4 regions of the Bradyrhizobium australafricanum genome follow, and region 1 is predicted to be linked to each of the others. Evidence: predicted binding sites of a transcription regulator. Region 1 holds the regulator's gene; each other region holds the start of a gene.
The links. The regulator PhoB, encoded in region 1, activates phosphate uptake and scavenging genes when phosphate is short. The targets are predictions, from matches to a motif close to TGTCATNNANCTGTCAT.
Positions count from the first base shown of each region.

Region 2: the regulator PhoB is predicted to act here: its motif matches at 2,303-2,319, upstream of J6525_RS00975 (acetoacetate decarboxylase).
Region 3: the regulator PhoB is predicted to act here: its motif matches at 2,109-2,125, upstream of J6525_RS15060 (DUF2794 domain-containing protein).
Region 4: the regulator PhoB is predicted to act here: its motif matches at 1,529-1,545, upstream of J6525_RS04045 (alkaline phosphatase D family protein).

Region 1 covers NZ_JAGKJL010000048.1:40,054-44,607, reverse strand. Annotated here, with positions in the region: gene pstA (phosphate ABC transporter permease PstA) at 1-21, shown strand, start outside; gene pstB (phosphate ABC transporter ATP-binding protein PstB) at 18-836, shown strand; gene phoU (phosphate signaling complex protein PhoU) at 943-1,659, shown strand; gene phoB (phosphate regulon transcriptional regulator PhoB) at 1,805-2,515, shown strand; gene J6525_RS32870 (GcrA family cell cycle regulator) at 2,759-3,271, opposite strand; gene J6525_RS32865 (aspartate aminotransferase family protein) at 3,760-4,554, shown strand, end outside.
Region 2 covers NZ_JAGKJL010000001.1:193,123-197,676, reverse strand. Annotated here, with positions in the region: gene J6525_RS00985 (acyl-CoA carboxylase subunit beta) at 1-992, shown strand, start outside; gene J6525_RS00980 (patatin-like phospholipase family protein) at 1,098-2,261, opposite strand; gene J6525_RS00975 (acetoacetate decarboxylase) at 2,502-3,287, shown strand; gene J6525_RS00970 (transporter) at 3,430-4,449, shown strand; gene J6525_RS00965 (carbohydrate porin) at 4,498-4,554, shown strand, end outside.
Region 3 covers NZ_JAGKJL010000014.1:95,907-100,460, reverse strand. Annotated here, with positions in the region: gene acnA (aconitate hydratase AcnA) at 1-646, shown strand, start outside; gene J6525_RS15065 (DUF1223 domain-containing protein) at 873-1,634, shown strand; gene J6525_RS15060 (DUF2794 domain-containing protein) at 2,182-2,553, shown strand; gene J6525_RS15055 (Bax inhibitor-1/YccA family protein) at 2,775-3,566, opposite strand; gene J6525_RS15050 (ABC transporter permease) at 3,801-4,554, opposite strand, start outside.
Region 4 covers NZ_JAGKJL010000003.1:115,618-120,171, forward strand. Annotated here, with positions in the region: gene J6525_RS04040 (TAXI family TRAP transporter solute-binding subunit) at 25-1,428, shown strand; gene J6525_RS04045 (alkaline phosphatase D family protein) at 1,609-3,171, shown strand; gene J6525_RS04050 (N-acetylmuramoyl-L-alanine amidase family protein) at 3,718-4,479, shown strand; gene J6525_RS04055 (hypothetical protein) at 4,502-4,554, opposite strand, start outside.

The sequences.
Region 1 (4,554 bases):
GCCGAAAGGGCCGCAAAATGACCGAGCTTTCCGTCTCCACGACTGCCGCAGGCCACATTCCGCAGGTTCCGCTGCCGGAAGCGCCGCCGAAAGTCACGGTGCGCAATCTCAACTTCTATTACGGCGAGCACCACGCGCTGAAGAACATCAACCTGACGCTCGGCACCAACCGCGTCACGGCGTTCATCGGCCCGTCCGGCTGCGGCAAGTCGACCCTGCTGCGCATCTTCAACCGGATGTACGACCTCTATCCGGGCCAGCGTGCGGTCGGCCAGCTGATGCTGGACCAGACCAACATTCTCGACCCCAAGCTCGACCTCAACTTGCTGCGCGCGCGGGTCGGCATGGTGTTCCAGAAGCCGACGCCGTTCCCGATGACGATCTACGAGAACATCGCCTTCGGCATCCGCCTCTATGAGAAGATATCGAAGTCCGAGATGGACGACCGGGTCGAGAAGGCGCTGCGCGGCGGCGCGCTGTGGAACGAGGTCAAGGACAAGCTGAACGCCTCCGGCCTGTCGCTCTCCGGCGGCCAGCAGCAGCGCCTGTGCATCGCGCGCACCGTGGCGGTGCGCCCCGAGGTGATCCTGTTCGACGAGCCGTGCTCGGCGCTCGACCCGATCTCGACCGCCAAGGTCGAGGAACTGATCCAGGAGCTCTCCGAGGACTACACGATCGCGATCGTCACCCACAACATGCAGCAGGCGGCGCGCGTCTCCGACAAGACCGCCTTCATGTATCTCGGCGAGCTGATCGAGTTCGACGACACCAACAAGATCTTCACCTCACCGAGCGATCGGCGCACCCAGGACTACATCACCGGCCGGTTCGGTTGACCGGCGCATGATCCGGAAAAGTGGAAACCGGTTTTCCGATCAGGTCATGCTAAAATTCAGGACACGAAGCCATGATCCCCGGGATCATGGTTGAGGGAGACAAGCGATGGCTTCTGAACATACCGCCAAGGCATTCGACAGCGACCTGCAGGAGTTGACCCGCCTGGTCGCCGAGATGGGCGGCCTGGTCGAACGGATGATTACCGAGTCGGTCGACGCGCTGATCCGTCGCGACGTCGCGCTCGGCAAGCGCGTGGTCGCCGCCGACATCGAGATCGACAATCTGCAGCGCAACATCGAAGAGCGGGCGGTGCTGACGATCGCCCGCCGCCAGCCGATGGCGATCGACCTGCGTGAGATCGTCAGCGCGATGCGCGTCGCCACCGACCTCGAGCGGATCGGCGACCTCGCCAAGAACATGGGCAAGCGCGTCGCGGCGCTGGAGAGCGATTTCCAGCCGCTGAAGTTGATCCGCGGCCTCGAGCACATGACCGACCTCGTGCTGTCGCAGGTCAAGTCGGTGCTCGACGCCTACGCCGCGCACGACCTGCCGGCGGCGATGAACGTCTGGAAGGGCGACGAGGAGGTCGATGCGATCTGCACCTCGCTGTTCCGCGAACTGCTCACCTACATGATGGAAGATCCGCGCAACATCTCGTTCTGCATCCATCTGATGTTCTGCGCCAAGAACATCGAGCGGATCGGCGATCACGCCACCAATATCGCCGAGACCGTGTTCTACATGATCGAGGGCCAGCAGATCACCGACAAGCGCCCGAAGGGCGACATGACCACTTTTGCCACCACGGTGCCGGGCAACTGAGGCATGATCGGCAAGCACGGAACCGGCAAGAGCGAAACTGGATGATCCTCGCGAAAAATCGTTTCCGCGGGGACTATGCTCAAGGAAGTAAGCGTTTCGGTTTGCGTCTGGGCAACGGATCACCACAGAGAAAGAACTTAAACCGATGAGCGCACGCATTCTGGTAGTCGAAGACGAGGAAGCGCTGACGACGCTGTTGCGCTACAATCTCGATGCGGAAGGCTACGATGTCGAGACGGTGGGGCGCGGCGACGATGCGGATACAAGGCTGAAGGAGCGCGTTCCCGACCTCGTGGTGCTGGACTGGATGCTGCCGGGCCTGTCCGGCATCGAACTGTGCCGCCGCCTGCGGGCGCGGCCCGAGACCAAGCAGCTTCCGATCATCATGCTGACCGCGCGCGGCGAGGAAAGCGAGCGCGTGCGCGGGCTTGCCACCGGCGCGGACGATTACATCGTCAAGCCGTTCTCGGTGCCGGAGTTGCTGGCGCGGGTGAAGGGCCTGTTGCGCCGCGCCAGCCCGGAGCGGCTTGCGACCGTGCTGACCTACGGCGACATCGAGCTCGACCGCGAGAAGCGCCGCGTGGCGCGCTCGGGCCGTCCGATCGATCTCGGGCCGACCGAGTATCGCCTGCTCGAATTCTTCCTCGAGCATCCCGGCCGCGTGTTCAGCCGCGAGCAACTGCTCGACAGCGTCTGGGGCCGCGACATCTACATCGATGAGCGCACCGTTGACGTGCATATCGGCCGCTTGCGCAAGCTGCTCAATCCGGGCCGCGAGCAGGATCCGATCCGCACCGTGCGCGGCGCCGGCTACGCGCTCGACGACCGCTTTGCCAAGGCCGAGCCGCAGCCGTAACGGCCATGCGGCATTCATAAACCGCAACACTACGTCGTCCCGGCGCAAGCCGGGACCCATACGCCGCGGCCAGCGCAATCGGCACGCGGCCAGACGGCTTTCTAACAACACCCATTCGTGGTTATGGGTCCCGGCCTGCGCCGGGACGACGCTGGTGATATAGCCGGGCTACGGATCACACAAAAAAAATCCCCGCTTTCGCGGGGATTTGTTTTTGAGGTTTTCCGTCGTTTTCCCGAGTGCTCACTTGATCTGCGGTTTCGCCGACGGCCGGCGGCGATCGGCGGCGGGCTGGTAGGCGACGCGCGAGTGATGCGCGCAATAGGGCAGGCCGGCGAGCGCCTTGCCGCCGCAGAAGAAGAATTCCGGGCTCGAGGGATCGCCGACCGGCCAATGACAGGTGGCCTCGTTGAGCTCGAGCAGCGAGAGCCGCTGGCTCATCGGCACCACATTGTCGTAGGAGATCGGATCGGGCTCCATCTCGACCTCGAAGGCGTGCGCCAGCGCGGTGTTGCCGCGCGAGACCGGACGCGCCACCCGCATCATGTGCTGGGCCGGGCGAGCCTTGCGCTGCCGCGGCGCGGCCGTGGAGGGTGCCTTGGCGCGGCCGGAGAGGCCGAGCCGATGCACTTTGCCGATCACGGCGTTTCGCGTCACATTGCCAAGTTCCGCCGCGATCTGGCTGGCCGACAGGCCGGACTCCCAGAGTTTCTTCAGCTGCTCGACGCGATCGTCGGACCAGGTCAATACAGTCATCGCATTCTTCCCTTCGCGCAGCGCCGGCCAATCATTGGAGCGGCGCTGCGAGCCAATCTGGACAAATATCCCTGCGGCCAGAATCCCTTAGCCCTCGCCGGGCACGGTGTTGCGCCCGAACGTTTACGCGAGACACGAAGGCTACTTAGAGGGTCCAGTACCGCCGCACGAGATGTCGTACCCGACAGGCCAAACGCTACAATATGGCGTGACTCTGGCGCAAGAGTCCGCGGCCGTGCGTCCACATGTTCCCACACAGTTAAGCATCGCGATGAGGCTTTTCCACCGCACCGGAATGCTCCGGATTGCGCTCGTTTCGCATTGCAGGAAGGCCACTTCGTGGCGATTGACACTTACCGACCGCAGCATAGAATGCCCGCCACGTGCCGCCCGCAAAGGCGGCCGTTTTGTTTTCCGAAGCTGGCCGTTGCTGCGCTGGCGTCAAGGCGCAGCGGCAATTGTCGGCTTAAAAACCGTCAGTGATCGCCATGACCAACGCTGCCACGTCGCATCTGCTCCCCGTCTTCGCCAGGGTCGATCTCGGCTTCGAGCGCGGTGAGGGCGCCTGGCTGATCGCAACCAACGGCGACCGCTATCTCGATTTCACCTCGGGCGTCGCGGTCAACGCGCTCGGGCACGCGCATCCGCATCTGGTCAAGGCGCTGCAGGAACAGGCGACCAAGCTCTGGCACATGTCGAACCTGTTCAAGAGCCCGGACGGCGAGGTGCTTGCCGCGCGGCTGTGCGAGCAGAGCTTTGCCGACTTCGTGTTCTTCTGCAATTCCGGCGCGGAGGCGATGGAGGGCGTGATCAAGCTGGTCCGCCACTATCACTTCTCCAAGGGCCATGGCGAGCGCTACCGCATCATCACCTTCGAGGGCGCCTTCCACGGCCGCACGCTGGGCACGCTGGCGGCGACCGGCTCGGCGAAATATCTCGAAGGCTTCGGCCCGCCGATGGACGGCTTCGATCAGGTGCCGCATGGCGACATCGAGGCGGTGAAGAAGGCGATCGGTCCGCACACCGCCGGCATCCTGATCGAGCCGGTGCAGGGCGAGGGCGGCGTGCGCTCGGCGCCGCAGGCATTCTTCAAGGCGCTGCGCGCGCTGTGCGACGAGCACGGCCTGCTGCTCGCCTTCGACGAGGTGCAGACCGGCATGGGCCGCACCGGCGAGCTGTTCGCCTACAAGCGCACCGGCGTCACGCCGGACGTGATGTCGCTGGCCAAGGCGCTCGGCGGCGGTTTTCCGATCGGCGCGGTGCTGGCGACCGCACAGGCTGCG
Region 2 (4,554 bases), on a different contig from region 1:
ATTACTCTGTCATGACCAAGAGCTCCGCGATGTTCGTCGCCGGCCCGCCGGTGGTGAAGCGCCTGGGTCAGGATCTGACCAAGCAGGAGCTCGGCGGCGCCGACATCCAGACCCGCGCCGGCGCGATCGATCAGGCCGTCGAGACCGAAGAGGAGGCGTTCGACTACGCGCGGCGCTTCCTGTCCTATCTGCCGTCGTCGGTCTACGATCTGCCGCCGACCATTCCCTGCACCGACGATCCGGAGCGTGCCGAGGAATCGCTGCTCAAGGCCGTGCCGCGCAACCGCCGGCAGGTCTACAAGATGCGGCCGATCATCGATGCGGTGGTCGACAAAGGCTCGTTCTTCGAGGTCGCCAGCAATTTCGGCCGGCCGATCATCACCGGATTGGCGCGGATCGAGGGCAGGGCGGTGCTGCTGCTCGCCAGCGATCCCTTCCACTATGGCGGCTCGTGGACCGCGGACGCCTGCCAGAAGGTAGTGCGCTGGGTCGACTTCGCCGAGACCTTCCATCTGCCGGTGGTCTATCTGATGGACTGCCCCGGCTTCATGATCGGGCTCGAGGCGGAGAAGACGGCGACCATCCGCCACGGCGTGCGGGCGATGGCGGCGGTCAACCAGAGCACGGTGCCGTGGTGTACCATCATCATCCGCAACGCCTTCGGCGTCGCCGGCGTGGTGCATCAGCCGGCCAATCGCTTCTCGATGCGCTATGCGTGGCCGTCGGCCTATTGGGGCTCGCTGCCGCTCGAAGGCGGTATCGAGGCGGCCTATCGCGCCGAGATCGATGCGGCCACCGATCCCGCCGCCAAGCTGCGCGAGATCGAGGATCGCCTCAACAAGCTGCGCTCGCCGTTCCGCTCGGCCGAGAAGTTCTGGGTCGAGGAGGTGATCGATCCGCGCAAGACGCGCTCGCTGCTCTGCGAGTTCGCGCGCCTCGCCGAACCGATCCGCAAGGCTGGTCCGCCGAGCAACATGTCGACGCGGCCGTAAGCGGCTCCTCAATCGTCATTGCGAGCGTAGCGAAGCAATCCATATCACCATGTGCTGAGGTATGGATTGCTTCGTCGCTGCGCTCCTCGCAATGACGACACGTATTTACTCCGCTTCCCGATGCACGTCGTGGATCACGATGCCCATGCCGTTCTCGGGCATCTTGATCCATTCGCGCCGCTTCAGCGAGCGCTTGGTGTCCTCGTGCCCGCTCACCCAGTGCTCGCGCATCGAGGTGCCGGAGAATTCGTGGTCCTTGGCGTCGCCCTCATAGGCCTTCTGCTGATAGATCAGCTGCAATAGCGTGATGCCCGGCAGCCGGGCGTTTGCCTTCTTGAGCTGGCGCTCCTCGTCCGAGAGCTGATCGTCGGGGATTTTTCCCAGCGCATTGTGCAGGGCGGTGCGCAGATTGTAGGTCTTGCGATAGACGTCGGTGTTGTAGCGGGTGCGCGACGAATACATGATGTCCTTGTGCCGGGCCATCACGTCCTGGATGTCGCGCGGCAGCGCGCCGCGCGCCGGGAACAGGTCGACCTGGAACACCAGCGAATTCTTGTTGTCTTCCTGATCGAGCAGATGCTGCAGCGGCGTGTTGGACACGATGCCGCCGTCCCAGAAATGATCGGTGCCGACCTTCACCATCGGCAGCGCCGGCGGCAGCGCGCCGCTCGCCATGATGTGCTCGGGAATGATCTCGTCATGGGCATTGTCGAAATAGATGAAGTTGCCGGAGAGCACGTTCACTGCGCCGACCGCGAAGCGTATCTTCTTGGAATTGATGCGGTCGAAATCGACCAGCTCGAGCAAGGACTCGCGCAGCGGCGTGGTGTCGTAGTAGCTGGTGGCGGTGCGCGCGCCGGCCGGGCTGAACCACGGATTGGCCTGGTGCGGGGTGAAGAAGCCGGGTTGTCCGAGCGTCGTCGTCAGCCATGAGCTGGTGAAATTGCGCGCCTTGCGGAAGATGTCGCCGTCCGGGGTGTAGTGCCAGATCTTGCGGCTGGTGATGCGATCCCAGAATGTGTGCAGCCGCTCGAGCCGCTTTTCGGGCGGATTGCCGGCGATGATCGCGGAGTTGATCGCGCCGATCGAGACGCCGCAGACCCAGTCCGGCTCGATGTTGGATTCATGCAGCGCCTGATAGACGCCGGCCTGATAGGCGCCGAGCGCGCCGCCGCCCTGCAGGACCAGGGCCACGCGATCGCAGCCTTCCGGACGCCAACCCGGCGTCGCGTGATCGATGTCGTCGAAATGCGGGGTTCGCGCGTCCATATCAGACACTCCAGAATTTGCGGCGAGAATTCAGCTCGCCGATGACGCCGTGATGACAAATGCAACGCCCGCGCTCGGCGCATCCGGCATGCCCGCCTGCATGGTTAGCATTGGCCTCATCAACGAAACGCGGGTCACGCAAGCGCAACCGCGGTCATGCGCCTGACGGAAATTCCTCACATCGCTGTCAATCTCGGCCGCTAGCTTTCGCGCAAACTTTTCAAACAGGGGGTCATTGCGATGCGCAGGGAAGATCTGCTCAAGCTTCCGTCGATGCCGGCCGCCGGCCCGAGCTATCCTGCCGGTCCGTATCGCTTCATCGATCGCGAATTCCTCGTCATCACTTATGAGACCGATCCGGAGTTGATCCGCGCCGGCCTGCCTGAGCCGCTGGAGCCGATCGAGCAGGCGATCGTGCATTACGAATGGATCAAGATGCCCGACAGCTCCGGCTTCGGCAGCTACACCGAGTCCGGCCTCGTGATCCCCGCGCGCCTGCATGGCGAAGAGGTCAACTTCGTCTGCCAGATGTATCTCGACGATGATCCGCCGATCGCGGCCGGCCGCGAGATCTGGGGCTTTCCGAAGAAGTACGCTCATCCCAAGCTCGAGATCGTCAAGGACACGCTGACCGGCACGCTGGAATATGCCGGCCAGCTCGTTGCGATGGGCACGATGGGCTACAAGCACGAGAGCATGGCGGGTAATGGCGACGTCACCCGCGCCACGCTGTCGAAGACGCAAGTTAATCTGAAGATGATCCCCGGCGTCGACGGGCATCTCGAGGTCTGCCAGCTGGTCGCGATCAACCTGACCGACATCGTCGTCAAGGGCTCCTGGATCGGACCGGGCCGGCTGCATTTGGTGCCGCATGTCAATGCACCGGTCGCCGATTTCCCGGTCAAGCGTGTCGTCGGCGCGCACCACTTCCTCGCCGATCTGACGCTGCCGTTCGGCCGCGTCGTGCATGACTACAACAAGGAGGCCGCGGAGGCGACGGCGCCGACCGGTCTTGCGGCGGAGTAGGGCGGTCGCTGACATAAAACTGTAACAGGCGCGTCCTCCTATGTTCCGTCGAAGGGACGCGCTTGCTCAGCGTTGCGCGTGGGCGAGGTCTTGAACATGTCATTTCGCGCGGTTGCGTTATCGATTGCCTTGGGGGCGGGCCATGCTGGCTGATCCACCTCCCGCTCCGGTCGGGTCGCTGCTGACCCGCGAGGCGGTCCCCGGTCTGGTCTGGGCGTTCCGCCTGCATCACGACGGCCGTGCCGAGGCGCTTCCGATCGATGCGCCGATCGAGCCGAGCCATGACGGAAGGCTGTGGCTGCACTTCAACCTGACCGACGTCCGCACCCGGGCATGGCTCGCCAACATGCACATCCCGCAGCTGGCGCGGGACCTCTTGCTGTCGAATGACAATTTCCAGCAGATCCACGTCGTCGACAATTGCGTCTACGGCGTGTTTTCCGATCTGGTGCGGGATATCGACGCCGCGACCCGCGAGACCGGCTTCCTCCGCTTTGCGATGACCGAACGCCTCCTGGTCAGCGGCCGCCATCAGGCGCTGTGCTCCGCCGATGCGACGCGCCGCATGCTCGAGGGCGGCCATCGCGTCGGCAGCGTCGCGGTGCTGCTGGAGAAGATCGTCGACGAGATCGCCGACACCATGGACCGCATGGCCGACAAAATCGGCACCGATATCGATGCGATCGAGGAGCGGGTGCTCGCCGAGGATACCGGATCGGAGCTGCGCAAGAATCTGAGCCGGATGCGCCGCACCTGCGTGCGCCTGCATCGCCAGCTCGCCGGCCTGCGCGTGCTGTTTCACCGGCTCGAGCAGAAGAACACCGACAATCTCAGTCCGGCGCTGCGGCTGCAGGCCGGCAAGCTCGCGCAGCGGCTCGACGGCCTCGACCACGACATCGTCGAACTGCACGAGCGCAGCCGCCTGCTCGAGGAGGAGCTGCGCTTCAAGCTCGAGGAGGAGAGCAACAAGCACCTCCACGCGTTGTCCGTCGTCACCATGATGCTGCTGCCGCCGACGCTCGTCACCGGCATCTTCGGCATGAACACCAAGGGATTGCCGCTGACCGATGTCGACAGCGGATTTCTGGTGGCCGCAGGCCTGTTGGCCGGGTCGGCGCTGCTGGCTTATCTGCTGATGCGGCGGCTCGGCATCGTCAAATAGCGCGAGCGCACCGCGGTATTCCCGATGTGCAGCGTTCTTTCCCGCGCGATGTTGGTGGCCGCGGCCCTCGCGCTCGGCGCGCCGGCGCATGCGGAGGACAAGCCC
Region 3 (4,554 bases), on a different contig from region 1:
CAAGCTGACCTCGCCCGCCGGCAAGTTCCTCAGCGACCACCAGGTGCGTCCCGCCGACTTCAACCAGTACGGCACGCGGCGCGGCAACCATGAAGTGATGATGCGCGGCACCTTCGCCAACATCCGCATCAAGAACTTCATGCTGAAGGGTGCGGACGGCAATATTCCGGAAGGCGGTTTGACCAGGCACTGGCCCGACGGCGAGCAGATGTCGATCTACGACGCCGCGATGAAGTACCAGCAGGAGAGCGTGCCGCTGGTGGTGTTCGCCGGCGCCGAATACGGCAACGGCTCGTCGCGCGACTGGGCCGCGAAGGGCACCCGCCTGCTCGGCGTGCGCGCCGTGATCTGCCAGAGCTTCGAGCGCATCCATCGCTCCAACCTGGTCGGCATGGGTGTGCTTCCGCTCACCTTCCAGGACGGCACGTCGTGGTCCTCGCTCGGCCTGAAGGGCGACGAGAAGGTCACGATCCGCGGGCTGCAGGGCGATCTGAAGCCGCGCCAGACGCTGACGGCCGAGATCGTCTCCGCTGACGGCGGCAAAAAGGATGTCCCGCTGCTCTGCCGCATCGATACGCTGGACGAGCTCGACTACTATCGCAACGGCGGCATCCTGCATTATGTGCTGCGCAAACTGGCGGCCTAAGGCCCCTTTGTTTGAGCGTGGTCTGTCCGGAAAACCGCTTCACACTTTTCCGGGCCATGCTCCAACGCGGATTTGTGATCGGTGCCTCACTGCTTAGTGAGTAGCGGCTAAAAAGAAGGCGGCCTATGAAAAGGCCGCTTTCTCGCGTTTTGGGGCACGCAAGTTCAGGGACAGACTTCATGCTCCGTACAATTACGGATGGAAATCATCACGACTGGTTCGCAGTATGACAGCGATGATGGCCTATAACTGTATCTCGCGATGGTCGAGCGCCCTTGGTATCTGTGCAATCGTCGCGATCATCCGCCCCGCCCACGCCGATCCGCGTGCCGTCGTCGAACTCTTCACCTCGCAGGGATGCTCGTCCTGTCCGCCCGCGGACAAGATCATCGGTGATCTCGCGAAGGACCCCAACGTCATCGCGCTGAGCATGCCGATCGACTATTGGGACTATCTCGGCTGGAAGGACACGCTGGCCGATTCCCGTTTCAGCGCGCGCCAGAAGGCCTATTCGCATGTGCGTGGCGACCGCGACGTCTACACGCCGCAGGCCGTGATCAATGGCTCCGCGCATGTGATCGGCAGCGACCGCGCCAGCATCGAGAGCGCGATCAAGGACACCGAGAAGGGCGGCAGCGTGATGTCGGTGCCGGTGACGATGACGTTGACCGGCAAGCAGATCAACGTGTCGGTCGCCGCATCGAAATCGCCCGCAGTGTCGCGCGGCGAGGTCTGGATCTGCTCGATCTCCAAGTCGGTGCCGATTTCGATCGCGCGCGGCGAGAACCGCGGCCGCGAGATCACCTACCACAACGTGGTGCGCAATCTCCTCAAGGTCGGTGACTGGAACGGTTCGTCCGGGAGTTGGACCGTGCCGCTGGAGAACATCACGCGTGACGGCGTCGATGCTGCGGCGGTGTACGTTCAGGACGGCAACCGCGACAAGCCGGGCCCGATGCTCGGCGCTGCCTTCACCTCGCTTCACTAGAGCCTTGCTGCGGTACGGCGCGATGCGCCGGCCGGCTTCCGCCCGTGGCGCGCCGTTGGACCGCACGCATGTTGTCGTGCAGCCGCGCATGGCGACGAACCTGCATTCAGTGATTTGCCGAAAGGAAAGCGCCGGGGTTTTGCGCGCGTCTCGCTTGCGCAGGTCCCAAAAACAAAAAGGACCAACTTTCGTTGGCCCAGTGTTGGGATTTAACTCCCCTGCGAACAGGCCCGATCCCGACGGCCCCGGGGGGCTGGGGGCTGAGGAATCCGGAACCGAAAGGACCGGGCCAACGCAGGATTTCCTTTTCGCAGGGCAGCGGGGCGGGCGATGGGCGGAAGTGGGGCAGCAATATGATTCCGCTAACGTTCCCGTGACTCTGCGGTTTTCCGGACAATCCGCCGCGCGCGGCCGTGGTTAAGGCCCGGTTGCATTGCGATTGGCCCCTTGCGGGCACGCTCGCTTAGCGCGATCATGTCACTCTCGTGACGATCCCGAAGAGGGGCCTTCGGAACCCGATCGTTGCCGAGGTGACAGGAGGCGCTCGATGAGTTTGATCTCGGAGGACACCGATCCGAGCGGGAGTCGTGCCGCGGCGCGCACCGCCGCCGCGACCCCTCAGCCCAATCGCGTGACTTTCAATCGACTTGAACTCAACCGCATTCTCAATCTCTACGGCCGCATGGTCGCCGACGGCGAGTGGCGCGATTATGCGATCGACTTCCTGAAGGACCGTGCCGTGTTCTCGGTGTTCCGGCGCGCGTCGGAAGTGCCGATCTACCGGATCGAGAAGGACCCCCGGCTTGCGCGCAAGCAGGGCATGTACAGCGTGATTTCCGCGACCGGCCTGATCCTGCGCCGCGGCCATGAATTGGAACGCGTGCTGTTCGTGATCGACCGCAAGCTGTCGCTGGTCTAAGCGCGTCAGGTCAGTCTGCTTGTAGCCCGGATGGAGCCAACGGGTCGCGCGAACGCGCTCGATGGCAGGCTCCGCTCAATCCGGGGCCGTTGAAGCCGCGGATGAGCCTGTCCCGGATTTCGCTTGCGCTTCATCCGGGCGACATCACATCTCGCCTCGCCCAAAAGAAAAGCCCCGGCGGAATGGCCGGGGCTTGGATTTGATCGGCTCGCTCGAGGCGCTTAGTCGCGCTGGCCGAGCAGCTGCAGGAGCAGCGTGAACAGGTTGATGAAGTTCAGGTAGAGCGACAGCGCACCAGTGATTGCCGCACGCTCTGCCATCACGCCACCCTGCGAGGCGTAGCCGTAGATGTAGTCGTTCTTCAGCCGCTGGGTGTCCCAGGCGGTGAGGCCCGCGAACACCAGCACGCCGACCACCGACACGATGAACTGCAGCGCCGAGCTCGCCAGGAACAGGTTGACCAGGCTCGCGATGATGATGCCGATCAGACCCATGAACAGGAACGAGCCCATGCCGCTCATGTCACGCTTGGTGGTGTAGCCGTAGAGGCTCAGTGCACCGAACGTTGCCGCGGTGATGAAGAACACGCGCACGATCGAGGTGTGCGTGTACACCAGGAAGATCGACGACAGCGACAGACCCATCAGCGCCGAGAACACCCAGAACAGGAGTTGGGCGGTCGCGGGCTGCAGGCGGTTGATGCCGGCCGAGATGACGAACACCATCGCCAGAGGGGCGAGGATGAACAGCCACTTCAGCGGGCTCACGAACATCGCGTAGCCGAACTGCGTCAGATAGGCGTTGCCGAACTTGGCGACGGCGGCCGACTGGTCGGTCGTCACCGCACCCATGTAGACGCCGAGCGCGGCGAGGCCGGTGATGGCCAGGCCGATGCTCATGTAGTTGTAGATGCGCAGCATGTAGGCGCGCAGACCGGCGTCGACGGCCGCAGCGTCAATGCGCCCGGCGGCCCGGCCGAAAGGAGAAGCGTAGTTGCGGTCTAGGTCCGACATGGTCGAATTCCCGTGGTTGGTCCCGGTGGAGCGCAAGGGATTTGCGGCGCCGGTCGTAAATCTATCTCAGATGGCTCGGTTTGCGGAACATTAATTCCGTGTCATTCAAACCGACTATCCGACCCGATTGGTATGTGGGAAATTAACACATCCGACGCAAGCTTCCACGCGCGGCCGAATGTCGCTCTGCCCTAGCATCATAGGCAAAAACGGCGCTCGCGCCGCTACATTTTGTCACAAATTCCGCAACACTGAGGCCGGCTTCTGGTTTAGCGCGAGCAGCGTCCCGGCGAGCCCCAGTCCGACCGTGACGACCAGCGCGGCGACCACGACCAGCGCGGCGCTGCCGGCCTGCCAGATAAAACTCAGCGTCATCAGCCTAGTCACGATCAGCCAGGCCGCGATCGAGCCGGCGATCACCCCGAACACCGCGGTTGCAAAACCGATCATCAGGTACTCCAGCGCGTAGGCGCCGAGCAGTCGCACCCGCGTGGCGCCGAGCGTCTTGAGAATCACGGCGTCATAGACGCGGTGGCGGTGTCCGGCGGCGAGCGCGCCGCCGAGCACCAGGATTGCGGAGATCAGCGTCACGGCGCTGGCGCCGCGGATCGCCAGCACCAGATTGCTGACCACGCTGCCGACCGTCTCCAGCGCCTCGCGGACCCGCACGCTGGTCACCATCGGGAACGCGTCGGCGACCTGCTTGATGATGCGCGCGTCGTCGGCGGAATCGGCGTGTGGTTCCGTCAGGGTCGCGACATGGCTGTGCGGCGCACCCCTGAAGGCATTCGGCGAGAACACCAGCACGAAATTGATGCCGAGGCCCTGCCAGTCGATGTTGCGCAGGTTGGCGATTTTCGCCGGCACGTCGCGTCCGAGCACGTTGACGACGATCTCGTCGCCGATCTTCAACGACAGGCCGTCGGCGATCTTCTTCTCCATCGAGACCAGCGGTGGCCCGCTGTAGTCCGGCCCCCACCATTCGCCT
Region 4 (4,554 bases), on a different contig from region 1:
CCCCGACGATTGTTTGCGAGATCGATGACAGACGGCTCCGCCAGCATGTCGCCCAAGCCGCTGCGTTCGGCAAAGCGGCGGCTGATGTTCGTTTTGATCGCGGGCGCGCTGGCCATCATCGGCACGTTGCTGGCCGGCTATTATTTCGCCGTGCGTCCGGTGACGCTGCGGATCGCGGTCGGTCCCGCCAACAGCGATGACGTCAAGGTCGTGCAGGCGCTGGCGCAGGCCTTCAACAACCAGCAGAACACCCAGGTCAAACTGAGGCCGGTGCAGACCGAGGGCGCTACCGCCAGCGCCCAGACGCTGGCCGACGGCAAGGCCGATCTCGCCATCATCCGCGGCGATCTCGAGGTGCCGAAGAATGCCCAGGCGGTCGCCACCCTGCGCAAGAATGTCGTGGTGATGTGGGTTCCGCCCGCCAAGGGCAAGGTTCGGAAATCCGCGCGGATCACCAAGATCGCGCAGCTCGCCGGCCGCAAGATCGGCGTCGTCGGCCGCACCCCGGCCAATGTCAATCTGCTGAAGCTGATCCTGACGCAATACGGCGTCGACCCGATGAAGGTCGAGATCGTTCAATTCCCGGCCAATGAGGCGGCGGAAGCGATCAAGAATCTCAAGGCCGACGCCTATCTCGCCGTCGGCCCGGCCAACAGCAAGATCACGATCGATGCGATCACGGCGTCGGTCCGCGACGGCGGCGAGCCCAGCTTCCTTGCGATCGACGCCTCCGAGGCGATCGCGCAGAACCATCCGGCCTACGAGGCCGCGGAAATCCCTGCGGGCTCGCTCGGCTCCGCCGACCGGCCCGACGATGAGGTGAAGACGATCAGCTTCTCGCACCACATCGTTGCGCGGAAGGGCCTGTCGGACTCGACGGTCGCGGCATTCACGCGGCAATTGTTCGCGATCCGGCAGTCACTCAAGACCGATTTCCCGCTCGCCGCCAAGATCGAGACGCCGGACACCGACAAGGATGCCACCATTCCGGTGCATCCGGGCGCCGCCGCGTTTGTCGACGGCGAGGAAAAAACCTTCCTCGACCGCTACAGCGACTACATCTGGTGGAGCCTGATGGCGTTCTCGGCGATGGGCTCGGCCGGTGCGTGGTTCGCCGGCTATCTCAAGCAGGACGAGCGCAACACCAACACCTCGCAGCGCGAACGCCTGCTGGAGATGCTGAAGACCGCACGGCAAAGCGATTCGATCGAGGAACTCGACCAGATGCAGGCGGAGGCCGACGACATCCTGCGCCACACGCTGGACTGCTTCGAGCACGGCGCCATCGAGGAAGGCACGCTGACCGCGTTCAACATCGCGCTCGAGCAGCTTCATAACGCCGTCGCCGACCGCAAAGCGCTGCTGTTCAGCATGCCGCAGAATTTGCAACGGGCTGCGACGCAGTTCAGGGCGGCGGGCACGGCATAGGGCGCCGCCAATCTTTATCCGCAAACTCCCCTTGCCTCCCCCGCACTCGGGAGAGGGAGCCTGACAGATGTGCTTCCCTTACGTCCCGCACTCCCGCCGCTGTAATGTCTCCGTCATGGAATTTTTCTAGGTCTTGGCGCGCCTGCGGCGCATTGTCGCTGTGACCTGAGGAGGCTCCCCATGACGATCCGGTTCTCGCGAAATCTCACCCGCCGACGCTTTCTCTCCACGGCGGCTGCGGCCGGCGCCGGCGTGATTGCGATGCCCTATCTGTCGCGCGCCGCCGACCGTCCCGCGATCACCCATGGCGTGCAGTCGGGCGATGTCGGCGTCGACGGCGGCGTGGTGTGGGCGCGTGCGGACCGGCCGTCGCAGATGATGGTCGAGGTCGCGACCACTGAATCGTTCAAGGACGCCCATACGCTGCCGCCGATCACGGCGCTGCCCGAGAGCGACTTCACCGCCAAGATGCTGCTGGAGAACCTGCCCTCCGGCCAGGACATCTTCTACCGCGTCCGCTTCCGCGACCTCGCCCATATCGACATCGTCGGCGAGCCGGTGGTCGGACGCTTCCGTACCGCGCCGAGCGATCGCCGCGACGTCTCCTTCGTGTGGGGCGGCGATGTCGCCGGCCAAGGCTGGGGCATCAATCCCGACGACGGCGGCATGATCACCTTCGCCGCGATGAAGAAGCACGCTCCGGATTTCCTTCTGCACTCCGGCGACACGATCTACGCCGACGGCGTGATCCCCTCCGAGGTGAAGCTTCCCGACGGCAAGATCTGGAAGAACGTCACTATACCCGAGAAGGCCAAGGTCGCCGAGACGCTCGACGAATACCGCGCCGCCCACAAGTATAACTTCCTCGACAACAACGTCCGCGCCTTCAATGCCGAGGTGCCGATCTTCGTGCAGTGGGACGATCACGAGGTGACCAACAACTGGTCGCTGTCGAAACAGCTGCCGGCGGCCTACAAGGAGCGCGACATCAATGTGCTCGCGGCGCGCGCGGCAAAGGCCTTCCACGAGATGTATCCGATGCGCGAGAGCATCGTCGAGCCGGGGCGCGTCTATCGCACGCTGAGCTACGGTCCGCATCTCGACGTCTTCATGCTCGACGAGCGCAGCTATCGCGGCCCCAACGGCCCGAACCTGCAGGAGCAGTATGGCCCCGACGCCTATTTCATCGGCCCCGACCAGATGGCCTGGCTGAAGCGCGCGCTGCTCAACTCGCGCGCCACCTGGAAGGTGATCGCCTCCGACATGCCGCTCTCGCTGATCGTCTATGATGATGCGGCCAACAAGAAGGGCTCGGAAGCCTTTGCGCAGGGCGATGGCCCGGCGCGCGGCCGCGAGCTCGAGATCGCCGATATCCTGCGTTTCATCAAGACCGCGGGAATCGTCAACACGGTGTGGCTGACCGCCGACGTGCATTACGCCGCCGCGCACTACTACAACCCGAACAAGGCCCAGTTCCAGGAGTTCGATCCGTTCTGGGAATTCGTCTCCGGTCCGCTGCATGCCGGCACGTTCGGTCCGAACGAGCTCGACAACACCTTTGGCCCCGAGGTGAGGTTCATCAGGGCGCCGGGCGAAGGCAACCAGAACCTGCCGCCGTCGGCCGGCATGCAGTTCTTCGGCCACGTCAAGATCGACGGCAAGAGCGGGCAGATGACGGTAAGCCTGCGCGACCGCGTCGACGCCGAGCTGTGGGCGATCACGCTCGACCCGAAGCCGGTCTAGTGTGCTGAATGCGAAGTTCGTGCGATTTCGCGGCAGCCACTTTCACGAACTTCGCATTCATAAAGCACACTAGAATTATAAGTTTGCTAGTGTCCTTATCGAATCCGAAGTTCGCTCCGAAGGTGCGGCAAATGATGCGAACTTCGGATTCGGGACACTAGTTCGGTCACAGCCACGACGGAACCGGACTCTTCGTCTTGACGGCCCTGCCTCCAAGGCGAGGCAACGCGATTGCCGGGGATGGACCTCCCCGGCATCTTCCGGTACCGATGTCAGAGCCGTTATGCTGGGGGCCCGGAGGGGCGGAGCATGAGGCGCTGCGAATTCTTTCGCGTGCTCGGTGGTAGCGTTGCGAGGTTTCGGCCTGGCCGCTTGTTGGTCGTCGCGATCGCAGTGTTCGCGCTGCTGCCGATCGAAGTCAGCGATGCCGGCTGGCTGCCCGATCTCTTTAAGAGCTCACCCAAGCATGCCAAGTCGCCGAAGCGCGCGAAGGCGACAAGGGCTGCCAAATTGGCAAGGCACCGCGCTCCGCCCAGGCACCGCGCCATGCGGCTGGCCGCCCTTGGGCCAGTCACCCTGCCGCTTTCAGCTCTCAAGCCAGCCGCTGCCAAATGCGATCCCGCGACGTTCCGGATCGTGCTGGATGTCGGACATACCGCGCAATCGGAAGGCGCGATCAGCGCGCGGAATGTCGCCGAGTTCACCTTCAACCTGCGCCTTGCGAAGCTGATCGAGGAGAGGTTGAAAGCCGAAGGCTTTGCCGAAACCAGGCTGCTGCTGACCGAAGGCAAAGCGAGACCGAGCCTCTTCAAGCGGGTCGCCGCCGCCAACAATCTGCACGCGGATCTGCTGATGTCGATCCACCATGACTCCGTGCCCAACAAGATGCTCGAGGACTGGGAGTTCGAGGGCAAGAAAAGCCACTTCAGCGACCGCTTCAGCGGCTACTCCGTGTTCGTCTCCCGGGACAATCCGGACTTCAAGACCAGCCTCCGCTTCGCCGAACTGGTCGCCGGGGAAATGAAGGCCCAGGGCCTGCATTATGCCGAGCAATACAGCCAGGCCATCATGGGTCGTTACCAGCACCCGTTGCTGAACAAGGATACCGGCGTCTACAGCAACGATGAACTCATCGTGCTGAGAAAGACCGCGATGCCCGCGATCCTGCTGGAGGCAGGCTCGATCATCAACCGGGACGAGGAACGCGAGATGGACTCGCCCGAGCGCCAAAATCTCATCAGCAGCAGCGTCGCTTCCGCCGTGAAGGAATTCTGCGAACCGCGATGGGCGCTGCTCGGTCCACCCTGACGGCCGAGCGATCGGCTCCTCCTCAGCCCGGCTTGCCCGACTTGATCTCCTTGAACTTGGCAAGCGCCTGCTCGA